2 regions of the Pseudomonas sp. CGJS7 genome follow, and region 1 is predicted to be linked to the other one. Evidence: riboswitches for the same ligand, from Rfam matches in the RefSeq annotation. Region 1 holds a riboswitch; the other holds the start of a gene.
What was found. Region 1 has a riboswitch for manganese ahead of V7787_RS22495 (TMEM165/GDT1 family protein). Riboswitches for the same ligand answer to the same signal wherever they lie in the genome.

Region 1 (6,776 bases):
GTGCTCGTATTCGAAGCCGTAGGTCAGGGTGTGTTCGACCGAACCGGTGGCGAAGTCCTTGTGCGCGGTGGCTTCGGCGCCGTACACGCGCTGGTCGAAGTTGAATTCGCGCAGGCGCAGGGTCGGAGAAGGATTGTTCGACACATTGACGCGCTCCTCGCGGGTGCGCTGGGTGGTCTCGCTGTCCTGGCGGTAAACCTGCCAACGCAGCGAATCGGCCAGCACGCTGTCGAGCGAATCGATTTCGTGCGCGAACGACACCCGCGCGCGGGTCTGATGATCGTCGCCGTTCTGCGACAACACCCGCACCGCCGGCGCGCCGGGCATCGACAACGCGGTACCGCGCGCAGTGAACACTTCGGTGTCGGTCTGGTCTTCGCTGCCTTCCACGGTCAGGCGGAAACGCTGGTTTTCGCTGGGGGCGTACACCAGCTTGGTCAGCAGGCTGCGGCCGTCGCTGTTCTGCGGGTTGGGCTTGGTGCGGCTGCCGTCGAGGGAGTCGCGGGTGCCCTTGTTTTCGGTCTCCTGGCCTTGGTGATGGTTGACCACCACCAGTCCGGACCAGCGCTCGCCGCCGAAGGCCGCGGTGGCGCCGCCGTACAGGCCTTCGTTCTGGCTCTCCACGCCCAGTTTGAGGCCGAAGTAGGTCTTGGCGCCGTCTTTGAGATAGTCGCCCGGATCCTTGGTCACGAACGACACCACCCCGCCGAGCGCGTCGGAACCGTGCAGGGCGCTGCTCGGGCCGCGCACCACTTCGACTTCCTTGACCGTATCCAGATCGACGAAATTACGCCCGGCGTTGGAGAAGCTGCCGATCAGGAAGCTGTCGGACACCGACACGCCGTCGACCAGCACGCGCACGCGGTTGCCGCCCAGGCCGCGGATGCGGATGTCGCCCAGGCCGAAACGGTCGCGGTTGGCGCCGACGTCGATGCCGGGCTCATAACGGAACAGATCGCGCACGTTGCGGACCATTTCGTTGTCCATGCGCTCGCGGTCGATCGCGTTGACCGTGGCCGGCACGTCCTGGACCTGACGCTCGGTGCGGGTGGCGCTGACCACCACGCGGTTGAGTTCGTTGACCTCGGCCGCGGCCGCATCGGGCGCTTCGGCGGCGTGCGCGGCCGGCAAGGCCAGCACCACGGCCAGGGCCAGCGCGGAACGCGCCGGAATGCGGAGGGAGGTGGATCGTGCAGGCGTTGCCTGGAATTGGACGCGGGACATGCTTCGACTCGGATGAGAGGTGAGACCTAGGCGAGCTGGCATCCGAAACGAATGGGGCTGGCAGCCTTGGAGAGAGAAGGTGCTGGCGGGCCGCTGAGGGCCTGTGCGCTCGCCGCGCCCGGGGGACCGGGCACGGCGGGCGATGACGCGGGCGTTGCGGCGTTTGCCAGAGCTGCGGCGGGCCGGTCGGGGCCGCTGGAGCCTGCTGGACTGCAAACCAGTCCGGGGCGAGGCGGTCGAATCGGTTGGGGAGAGGGAGCCGTCGACAGCTGCTGGCGCTCGGTTCGGCCTGACCAGCAGGGTGCTGGACGGGCTTGGCCGGGACGCGTGTTACGCGGGATTACTTGGTCAGGATCAACTTGTCGTTGCGGGTGTGACGCAGGCGGTAAACCTCGCCGCCGTGGCGGATCAGCACCTCGCGCGCGCCGCGCAGCAGCGCGGTGCTTTCGATCAGAACGCCCTGGGCGGCGGCGACGACGGCAGACGTCACGGCCGCGGCGGAAGCCGGGGCCACGGCGGCGACGGGCGCGGCGACGGCGGTCAGGGAACGATCGGTACGGGGCTTGAGCTGCAGCACGGGGTTGCGCAGAGACATGGCGGTGACTCGTTCGGGGGTGGGCTCCCGAATGATGATAATGATTCTCATTTGCCAGTCAACACGCAAACACAGGAATCTGTGATCGCGCCCGTGAACACGCCCGCCCAGGCAAGCTCGGCCGACGGACGGTCCAGCTCTGACGGTCCCGTCCTGACGGTCCCGCTCAGGCGGTCGCCGCCTCCACCCGCTGCCAACCGGCCTCGTCGATCCGCCCGGCCAGTTCCAGCGCGTCCAGGTTCTGCAACAGCTGCTCGACCCGGCTGGCGCCGAGAATCGCGCTGGACACATGCGGATTGCGCAGGCACCAGGCGATCGCCAACGGCGCTGGGGCCACGCCCAGCTCGCGCGCCACCGCCGCGAACGCGTCGGCGCGCTGCAACCGGCGCTGATCGGAACTGCCCACCGCGACCCGCCGCAACCATTCCTTGTCGGCGTGGCCCAGGCGGCTTTCGCCGTCGAAGCCGGCGCTGTATTTGCCGGTCAGCAGGCCCGAGGCCAGCGGCGACCAGATCGTCGTGCCCAGGCCCAGCTCGGCGTACAGCGGCGCGTATTCCAGTTCGACCCGCTCGCGGTGCAGCAGGTTGTATTGCGGCTGCTCCATGCTCGGCGCGTGCAGATGATGAGCGCGCGCGGCTTTGTGCGCTTCGCGGATCAGCGCCGCCGGCCATTCCGAAGTGCCCCAGTACAGCACCTTGCCCTGACGGATCAGCGTATCCATCGCCCACACCGTTTCCTCCACCGGCGTGTCGGGATCGGGGCGATGGCAGAAGTACAGATCCAGATGCTCCACCCGCAGCCGCCGCAGCGCGGCGTGGCAGGCTTCGGCGACGTGCTTGCGCGACAGCCCTTTCTGGGTCGGCCGCGGTTGTTCGTGCGCGCCGAAAAACACTTTGCTGGAGACGCAATAACCATCGCGCGGCAGGCCCAGATCGGCGATCGCCTCGCCCATCACCCGCTCGGCCTCGCCGTTGGCATAGCCTTCGGCGTTGTCGAAGAAATTGATTCCGCGGTCCCAGGCCGCGGCGATCAGTTCGCGCGCGGTGTCGCGGCCGATCTGCGCGCCGAAGGTGACCCAGGCGCCGAAGGACAGCGCCGATATCTGCAAGCCGGATGAACCCAATCGTCGGTATTGCATGCGCGGACTCCAATCCAGGGGTCGATTGCAGGCATGCTACGCCCGGATCGGCCATGAAGAAGGACGGTAAGCGGCAATGGCAGTGAAAACCCGGGGCCTGGTGGTGGGCCTGATCGCGATCGCCGCCGCATTGGCGGGCTGGCAGTACTGGCGCGCGAGCGCGCCGCAGGCGGCGAGCGCCGCGCCGGACGCCAGCGCGCAGGAGCCAACGCCGCAAGCACAGCCGACAACTTCGGTTCCGCCCGTCGACACACCGCGCAAGATCGAGCCGATCCGCGACAACTATCGCAATCCCCAGTTGGCCGAACTCAAAGGCCGCGCCGACGCCGGCGACAGTCGCGCCTCGTGCCAGCTCGGCATGGAACTGCTGCGCTGCACCGACACTTCGGCGGCCGAACAAATGCTGGCCGCGGCCGAGGAAAACTCGCGCCCGGATCTGCCGCCGGATCAACGCGCCTACATGACCAAGCTGGAAAACCGCGCGCGGCAGATGCTGGCCGAATGCCGCAACACGCCGGCCGATTCGTGGAAACAAGGCAACCACTATCTGCGCCAGGCCGCGCTGGCCGGCGAGCCGGAAGCGATGTACCGCTACGCGCGCGGCGATTCGGTGCTGGTCGACTACTCGCACATGAACTCGCCCGAGTTCGATCGCTGGCGTTCGGAGGCCGGCAACATGCTGCAGTTGTCGTTCGAAGCCGGCTATCTGCCGGCGGTGTTCGATCTGATGGTCGCCTACAGCGACAACTCCTCGCCGCTGACCGGATTGATCGCCAACGACCCGACCAAGGCGCGGGCGATGCGGATTCTGATCGGCCGTCTGGCCGGCCGCCCCACCGATCGTCCCGAATCGCGTTACGCCAACCTGGAACCGGCCGCGGCCGCGCTCGCCGCGCAATGGCAGCGCGAGTTTTTTCCGACGGTGAAACCGCCGTTGCAGAAGATGCCGCGGGTGATGCCGGCCGGATTCTCGGCGTTGTATTCCGATGAGCCCGATCAACCCGCCGCGTGCTCGCAGTGATCGGTGAATCCAGCGAATAGAGCGCGGCCCAATGCAGCCAATAGAGAACGCTTCTTATTTGCTGCGTGCCGGCGCGGGGCCGGCTACAATCGCCGCACTTTCCTCCTCCGGGGAGTAGCCCACCCGCCGCCGACCAGGTTCGCGGGGGCATGCGTCAACACACTTGGCCCTCAGGCCATGGCGCATGCACGGCAGCCGCGCGCGATCGTGCCCCGCTTCGGGACCACGGCCGGCGCAGCGACCACGGGCAAGACCGAAGGCAGGCGTTGCGCGAAACCCGGGTCGGGCCGCGTGGCGTTTGCTTTCGTGTCCACGCGAATGCCCGACCCCGGAGTTGTTATGGATCTGTCCTCTTTCCCGGCCTGGGTCGTCGCCACCGGGGTGTCCACCAGCACCGTCGCGCTCGCCGAAATCGGCGACAAGACGCAATTGCTGGCCCTGCTGCTGGCCGCGCGCTTCCGCAAGCCCTGGCCGATCATCGCCGGCATCCTGCTCGCGACCTTGCTCAACCACGCCCTCGCCGCCTGGTTCGGCACCCTGGTCGCGCAGTGGCTCAAACCCGAGGTGTTGCGCTGGGTGGTCGCGGCCAGCTTCCTGGCGGTGGCGCTGTGGACGCTCAAGCCCGATCAGCTCGATGAGGGCGAGACCAAGTTCTCCGCGCGCGGCGCCTTCATCGCCACCACCATCGCGTTCTTCTTCGCCGAAATCGGCGACAAGACCCAGATCGCTACTGTGCTACTGGCGACCCGCTACGAGCCGCTGTGGGCGGTGATCGTCGGCACCACGGTCGGCATGTTGCTGGCCAATGTGCCGGTGGCCCTGCTCGGCAGCCGTTTCGCCGACCGCCTGCCGTTGAAGACCGCCCGCTACGTCGCCGCGGCGGTGTTCGCGGCGCTGGCGCTGTGGGTGGGCGTGCGCGGCATCGGCTGATCGCGCCGGTTTAGTCCGGCCTGGTTCCGCCCCAGCGGAGACGCAAGTCGTAATCCCACGCCGGAAACGCGGATCCGGCGTGGGCTGGAGCGGCTCTCGCGCTATGCTCGCGACGGCGGCGGCGAGCCGCAGGGACAGGAACCGGGATGTACCAAGGCGTAGGCGGTCGGATGCGCGGCGTGATCGTGGCGCTGTTGTCGCGACCGGACGAAATCATGCTGGAGATCGGCGCCGGCGGCGAGCTGCTGGTGGCGCGGCTGCGCGCGGTGCTGGCGGCGATGTTGCTGCTGTTGCCGCTGTTCAACGCGATCGGCGGCGGCAGCGTCAAGGAAACCATGATCGGCCTGGGCGGGGCGATCGTGGTCAACGTGTTCTCGCAATTGTGGCTGGCGCTGGCCCGGCGCCAGCGCCGCTACCGCTGGCTGCCCTTCTCCACCGCCGCCTTCGACGTCACCGCCACCAGCCTGGTGCTGGTCGCTTTGGCCGTGCAGCATCTGCCGGCCGGGCTCAACAGTCTGATCGTGTGGTGCGGCTATCTGCTGGCGATCCTGATGACCGCGCTGCGCAGCGACGGCCGGGTGACCTTGTTCTCCGGCGTGCTCGCGCTGCTGCAGTACGGCTTGCTGATGGCCTGGGTGTTCGCGGTGGCCGACTCGCCCGAAGACCTGATGTCCAGCGACTACGGCGCGGTCACCCTGGGCAGCCAGACCCAGCGCCTGGTGCTGTTGGCGATGACCACGGTGGCCACCTCGATGGTGGTCTACCGGATGCAGCGGCTGATCGAGATGTCCGGCACCGACGGCCTGACCCGGCTGCCCAACCGGACCTGGCTGACCCACCGCATTCCGCGCCTGTTCGACGCGGTGCGCCGCGACGGCGGCAGCCTGACCCTGGCCCTGATCGACCTGGACCACTTCAAGCGGATCAACGACGACTACGGCCATCGCCTGGGCGATCGCAGCCTGCGCCATCTGGTGGCGGTGCTGCGCGAGCAGTCCGAGCCCAGCGAATGGCTGGTGCGCCTGAGCGGCGGCGAGTTCCTGCTGGTGATGCGCAAGCCGCTGGGCACCGCGTTCGAGGAAGTCGACGCGATCCGGCGCACCGTCGCCGAGCGTCCGTTCGAACCCGGCCGCGGCGCCGAGCCGCTGTGGCTGAGCTTCAGCGCCGGGCTGGTGACGTTTCCGCAGGAGGGCAGCGACCTGTCGCGGCTGTTGCGCCGCGCCGATCTGCGCCTGCAGCGGGCCAAACAGTCCGGCCGCAACCGGGTGGTGGCGCGGGATATCTGAACGATCGCGCCCGAGTCGGCCAGATCGGCCGCCGCCCGCAGCCGCCCGCGCAGCCGCCGCCGGCGCGCATCCGTACGTTTTTCAAGCCTTCCGCACTGCACCCGCGTTGCGCCGCGGCTTGCCGCCCAGGCGCCCAGCCACTAGGCTGCGCCGACTAATTAGACGTCAAAAAGCCGCCGGGGCTCCGGCGCCGGGGAGAGTGGAGTGGATTCGATTGCACGCGTGGGCTTCGGCCTGTTCGGTTTGGCGGTGCTCGTAGGCATTGCGTGGGTGTTTTCGGTCAAGCGCCGCGCGGTCGACTGGAAGCTGGTCGGCACCGGCATCGCCTTGCAGATCGCCTTCGCCGCGGTGGTGCTGCTGGTGCCGGGCGGCAAGGATGTGTTCGACGCGATCGGCAAGGGCTTCGTGCACGTGCTCGAATTCGTCGGCGCCGGCTCGAAGTTCATCTTCGGCGACCTGATGGACGTCAGCAAATTCGGCTTCATCTTCGCCTTCCAGGTGCTGCCGACGATCATCTTCTTCTCCGCGCTGATGGGCGTGCTCTACCACCTGGGCGTGATGCAGGCGGTGGTGCGCGGCATG
Region 2 (6,776 bases), on a different contig from region 1:
GACGACACCTGATGCAGCGTATCTACGAACCGGAAAGCCTGCTCGAGGCGCAAATGCTGGCAGGCATGCTTGCCAGCGAGGGGATCGATGTACACGTGGTCGGCCGTGACCTGGTCGGTGCCGCTGGCGAGCTGCCCTTGCAGGGCCTGCTGGGGCTCGTCGTGGCTGATGAGCAGGCCGAATGCGCACGGCAGCTGATCGATGCGTACAATGATGCCCAGCCACTGGTTGGCGACGAACCGGAGAATGTCCCCGGTACCTTGATCTGCTAGGTTCTGAATTCGCCCATGTGTGGACGTTATGCCCTGTTTCGCTGGCCCCAGGCCCTTGCCAGTCTGCCGGGCTTTCCCGTCGGCCAGCCGGCCCAATGGAATATATCGCCTGGGGCGTCGGTGCTGATCCAGCGTCAGCTTGACGGCCAGCAGCAACTGGCCAAGGCGCGCTGGGGGTTGACCCCGGCCTGGCTCACCGACCTGTCCCGCACCCCTGCCCATGCCCGCGCCGAAACGCTGGCCGAACAACCGATGTTTCGCGATGCATTTCGTCAGCGTCGCTGCCTGATGCCGGCCAACGGCTTTTACGAATGGCGTGGCAGCGTGCGCAAACGCCCGTACTGGTTGACCCCGGGGGAGGGCGCGTCGCTGTACTTTGCGGCGGTATGGGAGGCCTATCCGGTGCAGGACCAGGTATGGCTGAGTTGCGCGGTGGTGACCCAGGCGGCCATGAATCAGCGTCGGCCGCTCATCCTCGACGAAGCGGGGCAGGCGGCCTGGCTTGACCCGGACACGCCGATTACCCGCTTGCACGAGCTGCTGGCCAGCCCACCGGCGACGCTGCGTGAGCGGGCCTTGGCCAATTTCGTCAATGACCCGAAGCTGGATGCGCCGGAGTGTCTTACCCCTGCTTGATGGGGGGCTGTGTCGGCCCTTTCGCGGGCAAGCCCGCTCCTACAATGATCGTGTTACCCCTGCTATAGGAGCGGGCAAGCCTGCTCATACCCACGGTCGTGTTACCCCTGTAGGAGCGGGCTTGCCCGCGAAGAGGCCGGATCAGGCGACGAAAATCTTCCCTGCGGCTATGGCAGCCACTGGCGACTCGGCCTAGGATACGGCGCATGTGGATAGGGAGTGTTTTCATGCGTAAGTCTTTTGTCGTCAGCCTGCTGAGCGCTGGCATTCTGTTGGCCGGCTGCCAGGCTGTGAATACCACCAGCGGCGGTGCTGTTGGCGTCGAGCGCCAGCAGTACATGTTCAGCATGCTCTCGACCGATGAGGTCAACCAGATGTACGCGCAGTCGTATCAGCAGACCCTGGGTGAAGCATCGAGCAAGGGTGTGCTCGACAAGTCCAGCGCCGATGCCAAGCGTGTGCAGGCAATTGCCAGCCGCCTGATCGCCCAGGCGCCCAAATTCCGCCCGGATGCCGCGCAGTGGGACTGGGAAGTCAACGTGATCAAGAGTGACGAACTGAACGCCAACTGCGGCCCGGGCGGCAAGATCATCGTCTACACCGGGCTGATCGATCAGCTCAAACTCACCGATGCGGAAATTGCCGCAGTGGTGGGGCACGAGATTGCCCACGCCTTGCGCGAGCATAGCCGCGAGGCCATGTCCAAGGCATACGGTGTGGAAATGGCTCGCCAGGGCGCCGGTGCCATCTTTGGCCTCGGCCAGAGCAGCATGGCCATGGCCGACACGGTGGTGAACTACGCCATGACCTTGCCCAACAGCCGGGCCAACGAAAACGAAGCCGACCTGATTGGCCTGGAGCTGTCGGCCCGTGCCGGCTACGACCCGAATGCCGCGATCACCCTGTGGAACAAGATGAGCAAGGCTTCCGAAGGTGCACCGCCTGAGTTCATGAGTACTCACCCGGCGTCCGCGAGCCGCATTGCTTCGCTGCAGGCGGCGATTCCGAAGGTGATGCCGCTGTATCAGGCTGCAGCCAAGCCGTAAATGCCTGAATCCAGGGGCTGCATGGCAGCCCCTGATGTGCCCTTTACCCAATCCAGCCACTGGCCTTCATTGCCGAATAGACGGCCACGATCGCCAGTACGAAGAACGCCGTTGCCGCCAGGCGGCGAATCAGCGTCAACGGCAGTTTGTCAGCCGCGAAGTTACCCGCCAGTACCACCGGCACGTTGGCAATCAGCATACCCAGGGTAGTGCCGATAATGACCATGATCAGGTGCGGATACTGCGCCGCCAGCATCACGGTAGCGACCTGGGTCTTGTCACCGATTTCGGCCAGGAAGAACGCAATCAGTGTCGTCAGGAATGGCCCGAAACGGCGAGCCGGGTTCTCGTCGTCATCCATCTTGTCCGGTACCAGCGTCCACAGTGCGGTGGCCGTAAAGCTCGCAGCCAGGATCCAGTGCAGGGCCGAATCGCTGAAGAAGCTGCCGACCCACGCCCCCACGGCACCGGCTGCGGCATGGTTGGCCAAGGTGGCGGCGATGATGCCGGCGATGATCGGCCAGGGTTTGCGGAAGCGGGCAGCGAGAATGAGTGCGAGCAGTTGCGTCTTGTCGCCGATCTCGGCCAAGGCAACGATAGCGGTGGGGACCAACAGTGATTCCAGCATCAGGATTCCTACGGGGGCGGGTCGACACGGCTATGACACGTACAGCCTCCCCGCCCCGGGTAAGGTGTGCGTGTCATAGGTCTTGTCAAACCCTCGATCCGTCTATGCGGATCTCGCCATGCAGGCGTGCATGGTGGGTCGCACGCGCCATGGTCTGTGGACCAAGTATGTTGACGCGTACCGGGCGAGCTGGGTGCTCGCGGGAGACTACTCCCCTAGGACGGTGCGGATTCTGCCTAGGCAAAACGCTTTCGGCAAGCGCTGTTTTTTATCCGCGAGTTGCCTGGTAGATGCGGAAACCGTCGGCCTCGTCACGTACCTGGCAGTTGCCCAATGCCCCTTCGATCAGTGGCTGGTAGCGCAGGAAACTGTTGGCGACCAAGCGCATTTCGCCACCTTTTCGCAGATGAACGGCCGATTTTTTCAGCAAGTTTTCCGAAGCCTGATAGTTGGTATGAACGCCGGTGTGGAATGGCGGGTTGCTCAGGATAAGGCTCAGTTCGGTAGGGGCGGCGTCGATGCCATCGCCGCTGATCACTTCGCCTTCCAGGCCGTTCGCAGCCAGTGTCAGGCGGCTGGCGGCCACGGCGAAGGCATCCACGTCCAGCAAGGTCACCCGGCTTTGTGGGTAACGGCGTTTGAGCGTGGCACCCAGTACCCCGGCACCGCAGCCAAAGTCCAGCATGTGGCCACCGGGCAGTCCGTCAAGATGCTTCAGGAGCAGGGCCGTACCTCGGTCGAGTCGGCCATGGCTGAATACCCCAGGCAGGCTGACCACCTGCAACGGGCCGTCTTCGAGGGCCAGCTCGAAGCGCTCGGCCAGGCTTTCCAGCGATTTTGCCTGCGGTGCCTGGTCGATGGTCACTTGCCACAGCTGGCAGTGCCGGGCGCTGTCGAGTTTGCGTGGCTTGCCAAAGGCCTGCAGCTGCTTGGCCGCGCCCTCGATGCCACCGCGCTTCTCGCCGACCAGGTACAGCTCGCGGCCAGCCAGGCGCGATGCCAGGGCGTTGAGCAGATAGGCGGCCAGCTCGCGGGATTTGGGCAGAAACAGCACGGCGCTGTCGAATGCTGCTTCAGGGGCCTCGACGCCGTAATGGCTGCGGCCTGCGAAGCGGCTTTCGAGCATGGCCTGATCGCCGGCATGCCAGGTCCAGGCCTGGGCCTTAGGCAACTGGCCGAGCAGGTCGTCGGCGGGGGCGCCGGCAATCAGCAGCGGCCCCTGAAACAGCTCTGCCTGACGGAGCAACACTTCACTGCGCGGGTCCATGGACGACGTCTCCTGGAAAAAAGTGGCGCAGTGTAGCAGAGGCGGGCGCCTGGCTCAGCTGACCACGCGGCGTGGCTGCCCGGCGAAGAAGGCCTGGGCGTTCTCGCTGAGCTGGCCGACGATGCGCTGGCGCGACTCCACGGCACCCCAGGCGCTGTGCGGGGTGATGATCAGGCGCGGGATGCCGGGCTCCAGCAGCGGGTTGCCGTTGACCGGCGGCTCCACGCTCAGCACGTCGGTCGCCGCGCCGCCCAGGTGACCACCGCGCAGGGCATCGGCCAACGCCTGTTCGTCGATCAGGCCGCCACGGGCGGTGTTGACCACCAGCGCGTTGGGCTTGAGCAGGGCCAGTTCGCGGGCACCGAGCATATGCCGGGTGTGCTCGTTCAGTGGGCAGTGCAGGGTCAGGGCATCGACTTGCGGCAGCAACTCGTCCAGCGGCAGCCGGTCGGCGCGCTCCGGGCGGCCAGGGATCTGCCCGCTCAGTACACGCATACCGAAGGCTTCGGCCAGCCTCGCCACTGCGCCGCCCAGTTCGCCGTGGCCGAGCAGGCCGAGGGTTTTGCCCTCCAGTTCGACGATAGGAAAGTCCAGCAGGCAGAACTGGCTGGCCTTGGCCCACTGGCCATCGGCCACCGCCTGGTTGTAGTCGCACAGCCGAGTGGCCAGGGCCAACAGCAGGGCCAGGGTATGCTGGGCGACAGACGGCGTGCCGTAGCCCTGGCAGTTGCACACGGTGATGCCCTGGGCGCGAGCGGCGGCCAGGTCGACATTGTTGGTGCCGGTGGCGGCCACCAGGATCAGCTTCAGTTGCGGGTTGGCGGCCAGGGTTGCGGCGTCGAGCATGACCTTGTTGCTGACCACTGCCACGGCGCCCTGCAAGCGTTCCGCGACCTGTTCCGGGCGGGTGGCGGCGAACAGTTCGAACTGGTCGAACTGCTGCTTCAGGGGCGAAAGGTCGAGGTCGCCAAGGTCCAGGGACTGGTGATCGAGAAACACGGCGCGACGCGGGCTGGGCATGAAGATCTCCGGTGGCAGGGAGGGATAAGGGCATAGTGGCCATTTGCGGGCATGCCCGCGCCCACAAGGTCACCACAACCCTTGCAGGAGCGGGCTTGCCGGCGAAGAGGCCCTCGGCTTCGGCGCAAACCTGAAGCCGCCGCCGCAGTGTCTAGCTCAACCTTGCTGCCCGTCAACGCCCGCCACTCATACCTCTGCCGCGCAAATCATTCCTTCGGCTGATTTGGCCGTCACATTGGCGAACTACAGTAAACCCAGACTTGTCCGGCCCGCTTTTCAGAAAAGGGATCCCCATGTTGCAGACACGCATCATCAAGCCCGCCGAGGGCGCCTATGCCTATCCATTGCTGATCAAGCGCCTGCTGATGTCCGGCAGCCGCTATGAAAAGACCCGCGAAATCGTCTACCGCGACCAGATGCGGCTGACGTATCCACAGCTCAACGAGCGCATTGCCCGCCTGGCCAATGTGCTGACCGAGGCCGGGGTCAAGGCCGGTGACACCGTGGCGGTGATGGACTGGGACAGCCATCGCTACCTGGAATGCATGTTCGCCATCCCGATGATCGGCGCTGTGGTGCACACCATCAATGTGCGCCTGTCGCCCGAACAGATCCTCTACACCATGAACCATGCCGAAGACCGCGTGGTGCTGGTCAACAGCGACTTCGTCGGCCTGTACCAGGCCATCGCCGGGCAGCTGACCACTGTCGACAAGACCCTGCTGCTGACCGATGGCCCGTACAAGACTGCCGAACTGCCCGGTCTGGTCGGCGAGTATGAGCAGCTGCTGGCTGCTGCCAGCCCGCGCTACGACTTCCCGGATTTCGACGAGAACTCGGTGGCCACTACCTTCTACACCACTGGCACCACCGGTAACCCCAAGGGCGTGTATTTCAGTCACCGCCAGCTGGTGCTGCACACCCTGGCCGAGGCCTCGGTCACCGGCAGTATCGACAGCGTGCGCCTGCTGGGCAGCAACGACGTTTACATGCCCATCACCCCGATGTTCCACGTGCATGCCTGGGGCATCCCCTACGCTGCCACCATGCTCGGCATGAAGCAGGTGTACCCAGGGCGCTACGAGCCGGACATGCTGGTCAAGCTTTGGCGTGAAGAGAAGGTCACCTTCTCCCACTGCGTACCGACCATCCTGCAGATGCTGCTCAACTGCCCGAACGCCCAGGGGCAGGACTTCGGCGGCTGGAAGATCATCATCGGCGGCAGCTCGCTCAACCGTTCGCTGTACCAGGCCGCCCTGGCGCGCGGCATCCAGCTGACCGCCGCGTATGGCATGTCGGAAACCTGCCCGCTGATCTCCGCGGCACACCTGAACGATGAACTGCAGGCCGGCAGCGAGGATGAGCGCGTCACTTACCGTATCAAGGCCGGTGTGCCGGTGCCGTTGGTCGAAGCGGCCATCGTCGACGGCGAAGGCAACTTCCTGCCCGCCGATGGTGAAACCCAGGGCGAGCTGGTACTGCGTGCGCCGTGGCTGACCATGGGCTACTTCAAGGAACCGGAGAAGAGCGAGGAGCTGTGGCAGGGCGGCTGGCTGCACACCGGTGACGTCGCCACCCTCGACGGCATGGGCTACATCGACATCCGCGACCGCATCAAGGATGTGATCAAGACCGGTGGCGAGTGGGTTTCCTCGCTCGACCTGGAAGACCTGATCAGTCGCCACCCGGCCGTGCGCGAAGTGGCGGTGGTGGGGGTGGCCGACCCGCAGTGGGGTGAGCGCCCGTTTGCCCTGCTGGTGGCACGTGACGGCCACGATATCGACGCCAAGGCGCTGAAGGAACACCTCAAGCCATTCGTCGAGCAAGGTCATATCAACAAGTGGGCGATTCCAAGCCAGATCGCCCTTGTTACTGAAATTCCCAAGACCAGTGTCGGCAAGCTCGAC

Region 2: another riboswitch for manganese. It lies ahead of V7787_RS05665 (TMEM165/GDT1 family protein); the one in region 1 lies ahead of V7787_RS22495 (TMEM165/GDT1 family protein).

What each region holds. Positions count from the first base shown of each region.
Region 1 covers NZ_JBAMDI010000038.1:55,090-61,865, forward strand. Annotated here, with positions in the region: gene V7787_RS22475 (TonB-dependent hemoglobin/transferrin/lactoferrin family receptor) at 1-1,224, opposite strand, end outside; gene hemP (hemin uptake protein HemP) at 1,565-1,819, opposite strand; gene V7787_RS22485 (aldo/keto reductase) at 1,986-2,957, opposite strand; gene V7787_RS22490 (hypothetical protein) at 3,034-3,978, shown strand; yybP-ykoY riboswitch at 4,083-4,177, shown strand; gene V7787_RS22495 (TMEM165/GDT1 family protein) at 4,318-4,908, shown strand; gene V7787_RS22500 (GGDEF domain-containing protein) at 5,055-6,194, shown strand; gene V7787_RS22505 (NupC/NupG family nucleoside CNT transporter) at 6,399-6,776, shown strand, end outside.
Region 2 covers NZ_JBAMDI010000005.1:127,125-133,900, forward strand. Annotated here, with positions in the region: gene V7787_RS05645 (CPXCG motif-containing cysteine-rich protein) at 1-12, shown strand, start outside; gene V7787_RS05650 (putative signal transducing protein) at 12-272, shown strand; gene V7787_RS05655 (SOS response-associated peptidase) at 288-908, shown strand; gene V7787_RS05660 (M48 family metallopeptidase) at 1,136-1,954, shown strand; gene V7787_RS05665 (TMEM165/GDT1 family protein) at 1,998-2,582, opposite strand; yybP-ykoY riboswitch at 2,670-2,810, opposite strand; gene V7787_RS05670 (class I SAM-dependent methyltransferase) at 2,851-3,849, opposite strand; gene V7787_RS05675 (2-hydroxyacid dehydrogenase) at 3,904-4,869, opposite strand; gene V7787_RS05680 (fatty acid--CoA ligase) at 5,163-6,776, shown strand, end outside.